Regions from separate parts of the Roseitalea sp. genome, predicted to be linked through region 1. Evidence: riboswitches for the same ligand, from Rfam matches in the RefSeq annotation. Region 1 holds a riboswitch; the other holds the start of a gene.
The links. Region 1 has a riboswitch for thiamine pyrophosphate ahead of AC5E6L_RS07905 (ABC transporter substrate-binding protein). Riboswitches for the same ligand answer to the same signal wherever they lie in the genome.

Region 1 (4,206 bases):
AGGAACCGCGCCCCCGGCACCGCGTCGGCAAGGCTGGGCGCGTGTTCCACCGCGCAGGCCAGCAGCCGCACGAAGCCATCGACGAACTGGTAGTCCTGTTGCAGGTATCCGGCCATTTTTTCGCGATCCAGCGACCCGTCTGCCAGCGCATCGGTAAAGGCGTGCGTCGTCGCGGCGCGCCACTCTTCGGCAACCTGCGATCTGAGAAACTCGGTCGCGTTCATATCTGTCTCCTCAGTTGGCCCAAAAGGTCCGCCTGTGTTCGCAGCACATCGGCACCGTCCACCGGGCGGGGGATGGTTCCGGGCGGTGCCGGCACATCCAGCAGGCCATCGGCGGCCATGATCACGATCGTCTGTCCGAGCCGCGCCGCCTCGCCGGGATCATGGGTCACCAAAAGCACGGTCCGACCGGACAAAAGCTCCGCCGTCAGATCCTGCATTTGCAGGCGGGTCAGCGCGTCGAGCGCGGAGAAAGGCTCATCCAGCAGAACGACCGGGCGGTCCTCCATCAGCGTGCGCGCCAGAGCCACGCGTTGCCGTTGCCCGCCCGAAAGGCTGCCCGGTTTCTTGTCTGCATGACCGGCAAGTCCGACACGCGACAGGACCTGCGCGCCGCGCGCTGGATCCGGCGCCTCGCCCCGCAGCCGCGCGCCGATCAGGACATTGTCCAAAGCGGTCAGCCAAGGCAGCAACAGATCGTCCTGCGCCATCAGCGCGACATTGCCCGCGCCTTCAATCGTGCCGTCAAGTTCGATCGCATCATCCAAGCCGGCAAAGAGCCGCAGAACGGTGGATTTGCCCACCCCGCTGGCGCCAAGCAGACAGGTCCACCGGCCGGGCGCAAGCGTCAAATCCATCCCGGTGAAAATGGGTACCCCGTCGATCGAGGCCGATCCGGACAGCGAAAGCGCGGTCAAGGGGACAACCCCATGTCCCAGAAGCCCACTTCCAGCCTTGTCGCCGTGGCGAACCGTTTGTGCAGCGCCGCCCAGCGGGGACTGGTTTGCGGATCATCGCCCAGACGTCGCGCTACCGCACCGTCAAGCAATGCGCCCACATCGCGACATACCTGCTGATAGTCGTCGCCGGCATAGGTCGCGATCCAGCCGGCATAGGTATCCGAGCGTGACGAGGCAGCCAATGCCGCCCCGATCTCGCCATAGCCCATCACGCAAGGCGCCAGTGCCGCCAGCAGATCCAGCAGGTCGCCGGAATGGCCGGCATCGAGCACATAGCGCGTGTAGGCAAGATTTTCCGGCCGCTCTTCGGTGGCAAACAGATCTGCCTCATCAATACCCGCTTTGGCGCAGGTCTTGATGTGCAATGCAATCTCCCCGTTGATCAGCCCGTTGACCGTGCCCGCCGCAAGCCGCATCTCCTCGACCGTGTCGGCCTTGGTGACCGCCAGCGCCCAGGCGCGCGAAAAATGGATCAGGAAGACGTAATCCTGGCGCAGATAGTGCACGAACGCCGCGCGGGGCAGGCTGCCGTCGCCCAGCCCCCGTACGAAGCGGTGCTTGGCATAGGCAGACCATTGGGGTGTCATGTCCCGCCAGGCGGTGAAGGTCGCACCGAAACTCATTCTTCCGCTCCCAGATCGACGGCGAGCATGGACACGGGCCGTGTGCCTTCGATCAGGCCGCTGTCGGCCAGAAACCGCTCAAAGCGCGCATAACGGCCTTCGTCCAGCGCCTCGGGCCGCAAGGCAAAGCGCGGCAGTGTGTCGACCCAGGCCTTGGCGTTCAGCGCGTCATCGAGTTCCGGTGCATAATTCTTGAACAGCTCCCAGCTTTTGTCGGGGTTGTTCACGATATACTGGGTGGCCAGTTCCGTGGCGCGCAGGAAGCGCCGGATCTGATCCTTGTCCATGCGGTCGGGATTGGTGACATAGATCAGTTCGTCATAGGTCGGCACGCCCTCTTCCTCGACATAGAAGCAGCGGCCTTCGACACCTTCGATTTCCATCTGGTTCAGTTCGAAATTCCGGTAGGCGCCGATCACCGCATCCACCTGGCCCGACATCAACGAAGGCGAAAGCGAGAAGTTGACGTTCACCATCTCCACCTCATCAAGGCCAACCCCGTGCCGGTCCAGCATCGCCGTCAGGACGGCCTCTTCGATCCCGGCGACCGAGAAGCCGATCCTGCCGCCTTTCAGCTGGCTGATCTCCTGAATCGGGCCATCCTTGACCACCAACAGGCAATTGAGCGGTGTCGCGATCAGCGTGCCGACCCGGATAAGCGGCAGGCCCTCGGCCACCTGCAAATGCTGGCTTGGCTGGTAGCTTATGGCGATGTCGCCCTGACCCGCCGCCACCAGTTTCGGTGGCGCGGACGGATCGGCGGGCGGGATGATTTCCACCTCAAGGCCCTGATCGCTGAAATAGCCCAACTCCTCCGCCACGATGATCGGACCATGGTCAGGGTTGATGAACCAGTCCAGCAGCAGGGTCACCTTGTCCTGCGCCATGGCGGGCGTCGCCAGCAGGAGGCCGGCGGCAGTCAGCAGATGTTTCACGAAAGTTCTCCTTAATCTCGTGGATCCGTCTCCAGGAGCGGGAAGCCTGGTCTTCCCGTTCCAATGTCGCGAAAGCCGTTCGGCCGCATGCCAGGCCCGACCGGCGCGCCAGCACGGCCCGTTGGCCGGGGCAGGAAATCGCCGGGCGCTATCGCAGACGGCGCGGTGAAGGTGGTGGCTGGCGGGGGGTCGGATGCGCCATCGAAGCGAAATCCGCCAAAGCGCAAACTGGCTGCGTCATAGGTGATCAGGCCGCCCGAATCCGGGCCGGCCATCGTCAGTGCGTTGGCCACCATGCGCATACCCCTCTGGTGCGGACCAGGCCGGGCATGCAGGCAAAAGCGATGTGGATATGGGCGTCCATGTGCTGTTTCCTACGCCGGTCCTAACCGGTTCAGGTTCAATGGGTTTGCGTCGCCGCATCTCAGCCCGTACGGGCACCCCAACAGTTCAATTATCGATTACAGCCCAGCTCCCCTTTGGTCAAACCGATTTCCGGAAAGGACAGCCGTCACGGTGTCCTTGATGACAAACCGCTCTAGGCGGGTGGCGTGCCGTTCTCGCGCAGAACGGCGCCGGCAAGATAGAGCGAGCCGCCGATCAGGATGCGCGGAGGCCGTTCGAGCCCGTTCCAGCTTTCGGCGATAAGGCGCAGGGCCGACGCCACATCGTCCATCGGTTCCGCCGAAAGTCCCGCTTCGCGCGCCTGGCCCGCGAGCATGCCAGGATCGCGGCCGGCCTCGCTGTCGGGCACCGGCACGGTGAAGACGTGCCGGACCAGCCCCTCGAACACGCGCAGATACCCCGCCGCGTCCTTTGCTTCGAGCATCCCCGTGATCATGAACAGGGGCCGTTCGACCTCTTCCTCGCGCGCGGCGAGGAATTCGGCGGCCATGGCCGCCCCGTCCGGATTGTGTCCGCCGTCGAGCCATATCTCGGCGCCCTGCGGGGCGATGTCCGTCAAATGGCCGTTTGCAAGCCGCTGCATGCGCGCCGGCCAGTCGACCGCCTGCATCGCCCGCTCGGCGCCCGCTTCGGTAATGACGAACCCGCCGGCGCGCAGCGCCGCGATCGCCACAGCCGCATTGGCGAGCTGGTGCCGGCCGCGCAGCGCGGGCAGCGGCAGGTCCAAAAGGCCCTCGGTGTCCTGGAAGACGAAGCGGCCATGTTCCTCGAAGGCGATGAAGTGCTCGCCATAGAGACGCGCGGGGCAGCCGTGCGCTTCGGCGCGCGCCGCCAGGACCTCCCGCGCCTCCGCATAGGGCTGGGCGGCGATGACCACCGGAACGCCCGGCTTCATGATGCCTGCCTTCTCGCCGGCGATCAGGCCGACCGTGTCGCCGAGATGGGCCTGATGGTCGAGACCGATCGGCATGATGACGCTGACGGCGGGCCGCTCGATCACGTTGGTCGCGTCGGCGCGGCCGCCAAGGCCCACTTCGATGACCGCCGCGTCCGCCTCGTTCTCGCTGAAAAGGACGAACATGACCGCCGTCAGGATCTCGAACACGGTGATCTTGGCGCCGTCATTGGCGGCGGCCACGCGCGCGACCGCCCCGGCCAGCACGGCGTCGTCGACGAGCGCACCGGCGATGCGGAAGCGTTCGTGCCAGCGCACCAGGTGGGGCGAGGTGTGCACGTGGGTGCGGTGGCCGCCCGCTTCCAGAAGCGCCCGGCAGAAAGCGGC
Region 2 (4,206 bases), on a different contig from region 1:
CGAGACCGCGCGGCGCCACCGCGGCGAACTGGTGCTTTGCCCGGTCGGCCCCATGACCAATGTCGCCATGGCCCTGCGCAAGGAGCCGCGCCTTGCCGCCTGGCTGCGCGCCATCAGCTGCATGGGCGGGACGACCCAGGTCGGAAACACCACGCCCGTGGCCGAGTTCAACATCTGGTGCGACCCGGAAGCGGCGGACATCGTCTTTGCGAGCGGCGTGCCGCTCTGGCTGGTCGGCCTCAATGTGACGCGGCAGGTCGGGCTGACCGCCCGCGACATCGAGCGGCTGAACGCGGGCGGCCGCATCGCCCGCACCTATGGCGCCCTGCTCGGCTTCTTCAGGGACAGGCTGAACGAGATCCACGGCTTGTCGAGCGCATCGCTGCACGATCCGTGCGCGCTGGTCCCCTTCATCGTTCCGGACCTGATCACCTATGCGCGCTGCCCGGTCGAGATCGAGGCGGGCGACGGGCTGACGCGCGGCATGACGGTCTGCGATTTCCGCAATCTGACCACCGCCAGGCTGGCGAACATTCGACCGGCGAAGCGCGCAAACTGCGAGGTCGCCGTCGCGGTCGATGCGCGCCCCCTCGTGGACCACATCATGGATGCCATCCTCGCATGGCCGGAACGCGGCGCGTTGGAGAGCCCCCATGCGCGCAGCACGCCATGACCGCGGGCCATCCCTTCAAGCGCAGGCGCCCGAACGCGATGACAGCCGCCTTGCGGCCGATCGTGGCGAGCTGGCCTCGGTCACGGTATCGGAACAGCGCAGGCAAGGCTTGCGCGCCCGCCGAAACCTGCCCCCACGATGACGATATGCGCGCGCGCCGGCATGGTGATGGTGTCCGGAGCGAGGCGCAAACGCGCCTGCTTGCCGGATGTCGGAATGTCACTGCTCATGCACCGCTACCATCTCCCGGAAGGCCGGTCCCGCGCCAGAAAGCGATTGCCTCATCGACCATCGCGCCGTGGTACGCCGCCGCGTCCGGGCCCGACGGGTCGCCGTCGAAGCGCCCCAGTTCCTTGGCGATGTCGAAAAAGCCGGGCGCCGGCATCCCGCCCCGGGCGCGGCTGATGACGAGCGCCGCGATGAAGGGGTGTCCGTTGGCCGCGTCCTGTCGCATCAGCCGTTCGAGCGCTTCGGTAAGCTGATGGATCGTGTTCGGAGGGACAAGGTCCAGCGCGTCGGCCAGCGCCTTGTATGTGATCGGCTCACCGCGCGCCGCGATCCTCTGAAGGTGTGTCCGCGCCCGTCCGGCCAGCGATTGTGTCGTCGGCAAAGCGTTTTCGGAGACGGCCGTCATGATGCGCCCCTGGCGAGGTCGAAGAGGCTGAGCGCATCATTCGCAGGCTTGCCTGCGGCGATCGGCAACGGGTCTTCGAGCAGGCTGCCGTCGGCTTCGATCACGACGCGCCAGGCCCGCGCGCGATATCGGAACGTCAGGCGCGTGCGGCCCGCATCTTCGTCCTGGCCGGTTTCGGCAAGGCTCACGACCAGGCCCTTGGCCATGTTCTGCTTCAGCGCTTCGACCGTCAGGCCGAGCCTGGGCGCCAGCACTTCGGCATCGATGGTGATCTGTGCATTGTTCACCTCTACGGCCGCACGCGGAATCGTCGTCATCGCCGCGCCGTTCCGATACCCGGCTGCCCGAACCTGCCGGATGAGAAATTGATGCAGAGCTGCTCCAATTCGTCCGCCGCGAGGGGCTCGCTCAAAAAGCCGCATTCATAGGCGTCCGCGCCGTCCTGGCAGCAACCGTCCCCTCTGAAATAAACGCAGGTTTTACAGGTCCCGAACAGCGGTTTGCCCGCCTGCAAGGCAACGCTCCCAAGCAAGCGCTGGAGCACGGCGGAAAAACTGCCGCGGACGCCCGGGGGCAGAGCGTCCGCGGCTCGCACCAGGGCCTCGATGGGATCGTCCTTCAAAAGCGCCCTGGCTTTCGGCGTCGGATCCAGCCTGACGCTTCGGCCGTCGGTGTCGGAACGGGCCTGTTGCAGATAGCCGTCCGCGACCAGACCCTTGATGGTTTGGGAGGCGGTGCCCCGCGTCGTGCCGTGGAACGCGGCGAACGCCGAAGGGGTGCGCGAGAAACGGTTGGCCCTGGCGAAATATCTCAATCCGGTCCACTGTGTCGGGGTCAACCCGCCCACGAGGCCGTCGCCCGACGCGATGCGCCCAAGGTGCAGGATCAATTCGGCGATCACGCGGCTGGCCATGCCGAGGTCCTTCCCCGAGAGCTTGGAGGGTCACTGTATATGATAGCGATGCCAAACTTCTTTGGCGAAATTATGATTTCGATACGATACTAAAAATGATTTCGCTTCGAGACTGTCCGGCTGATCGGTCACGCAGGCGCTTCGAGGCGAATGCATTGACACGTCAAAGCGGGCCACCTAAACCTTGGAGCGTTGGACAGGGGCGTCCGCGCTTGCCGCGTTCTGAGAAGCACCCTTCGAACCTGAACCAGATCATGCTGGCGTAGGGAGTCCGCGATGTTCGTCTTCCGGGCGCCAACGTCCTGATTGTCATCGCGTCTCCCCGGCCTGAAAGGGGAGAGATGGAGAACCCTGGACTCAATCCTCACCGGATGCACGAAACATCTGTCAAGACCGAGCCGGGGCGCGGACGCCCGCTGGCCGATGGCTGACGTTACGGTCATCGGCGCGGGCGTGGCCGGCCTTTGGGCCGCCTGGGCCCTGCTTGAGCAGGGCCTGACGCCGCACTTGGTCGACCGGGCCGGCGCGCCCGAGCGGCACGGCTGTTCATGGTGGGCCGGCGGCATGCTGGCGCCGGACTGCGAGGGCGCGCTGGCAGAGCCGGTCGTCGTCGCCCATGGCCGCGACGCCGCTGCGGCCTGGGCCGCGGTCACCGAGGTGACCGAACGCGGCACGCTGGTGCTCGCGCCCGAACGCGACCGGGCCGATCTCGACGCGTTCGCCGGCCGCACCCTGGGGCACGAACCGGTCGACGGTGCCGGCATCGCCCGGCTGGAGCCCGAACTGGAAGGCCGCCACCGGCACGGACTTTTCTTCAAGCACGAAGCCCATATCGAACCGCGACGGGCGCTGGCCGATTTGGTGGGGCACCTTGCCGGCAAGGGCGTCGCGATCGAACGGGCACACATATGCCCGGAAGACATTGCCGGCCCCGTGATCGACTGCCGGGGCCTGGCCGCGCGGGACGCGCTCGGCGATCTGCGCGGGGTGCGAGGCGAGATGATAGTTCTGCGCTCCCGCGAGATCGTGCTGCACCGCCCCATACGCCTTCTGCATCCGCGCCATCCGCTCTATGTCGTCCCGCGCGAGGACGGGCTTTTCATGCTCGGCGCGACGCAGATCGAAAGCGCCGATCGGTCCGGCGTGACCGCCCGTGCGGCGCTGGAGCTGTTGTCTTCGGCCTATGCGCTCGATCCGCGCTTTGCGGAGGCGGAAATCGTCGAGACGGGCGCCGACCTGCGGCCGGCCTTTGCCGACAATGTGCCGCGCATCGTCCGGCGCGGCCGCGTGCTGCATGTGAACGGGCTGTTCCGCCACGGCTATCTCATGGCGCCGGCCTTGGCGCGACAGGCGGCGGCCTGTCTCGCCAAGGGACACAAAGGGGATCTCGTCCATGAAAATTGACGTGAACGGCGTGCCGCAGGATGTCGAGGCCGCCACGGTCGAGGACGCGCTGCAAATGCTGGGCTGGGGCGAGCAGCGGGTTGCCACGGCGCTCAACGGGACCTTCGTTCCCGCCGCCGCGCGCGACGAGACGGCGCTGTCGCCCGGCGACCGGTTGGAAGTGCTGACCGCGATGCAGGGAGGCTAGGCATGCGCGATTTCTATGGCGTACGCCTGACCACCCCCATGATGCTCGGCACGGCGCGCTATCCGTCGCCGGCCGTGATGGAAGCGGCCTTCCGCGAAAGTGGTGCCTCGGTCGCCACGGTCTCGCTCCGGCGCGAGCGTGAGAGTGGACAAGCCTTCTGGGATATCGTCCGCGCGCTCGGCATTCATGTTCTGCCCAACACGGCAGGCTGCCACACCGCCCGCGAGGCCATCACCACCGCCTGCATGGCGCGCGAATATTTCGAGACCGACTGGATCAAGCTCGAAGTGATCGGTCACGCCGATACGCTGCAACCCGATCCTTTCGGCCTGGTGGAGGCCGCCGAGGCGCTGTGCGCCGACGGCTTCAAGGTCTTCCCCTACACGACCGAGGAT

Region 2: linked by a shared signal. The riboswitch ahead of AC5E6L_RS06130 (FAD-dependent oxidoreductase) and the one ahead of AC5E6L_RS07905 (ABC transporter substrate-binding protein) in region 1 are both predicted to bind thiamine pyrophosphate.

The regions. Positions count from the first base shown of each region.
Region 1 covers NZ_CFIFWG010000066.1:3,886-8,091, reverse strand. The annotation lists gene AC5E6L_RS07920 (TenA family protein) at 1-224, opposite strand, end outside; gene AC5E6L_RS07915 (ABC transporter ATP-binding protein) at 221-919, opposite strand; gene tenA (thiaminase II) at 916-1,584, opposite strand; gene AC5E6L_RS07905 (ABC transporter substrate-binding protein) at 1,581-2,471, opposite strand; TPP riboswitch at 2,874-2,974, opposite strand; gene AC5E6L_RS07900 (bifunctional folylpolyglutamate synthase/dihydrofolate synthase) at 3,058-4,206, opposite strand, start outside.
Region 2 covers NZ_CFIFWG010000045.1:4,463-8,668, forward strand. The annotation lists gene AC5E6L_RS06110 (nucleoside hydrolase) at 1-673, shown strand, start outside; gene AC5E6L_RS06115 (hypothetical protein) at 900-1,307, opposite strand; gene AC5E6L_RS06120 (DUF6522 family protein) at 1,304-1,624, opposite strand; gene AC5E6L_RS06125 (MarR family winged helix-turn-helix transcriptional regulator) at 1,621-2,220, opposite strand; TPP riboswitch at 2,409-2,506, shown strand; gene AC5E6L_RS06130 (FAD-dependent oxidoreductase) at 2,644-3,624, shown strand; gene thiS (sulfur carrier protein ThiS) at 3,614-3,811, shown strand; gene AC5E6L_RS06140 (thiazole synthase) at 3,814-4,206, shown strand, end outside.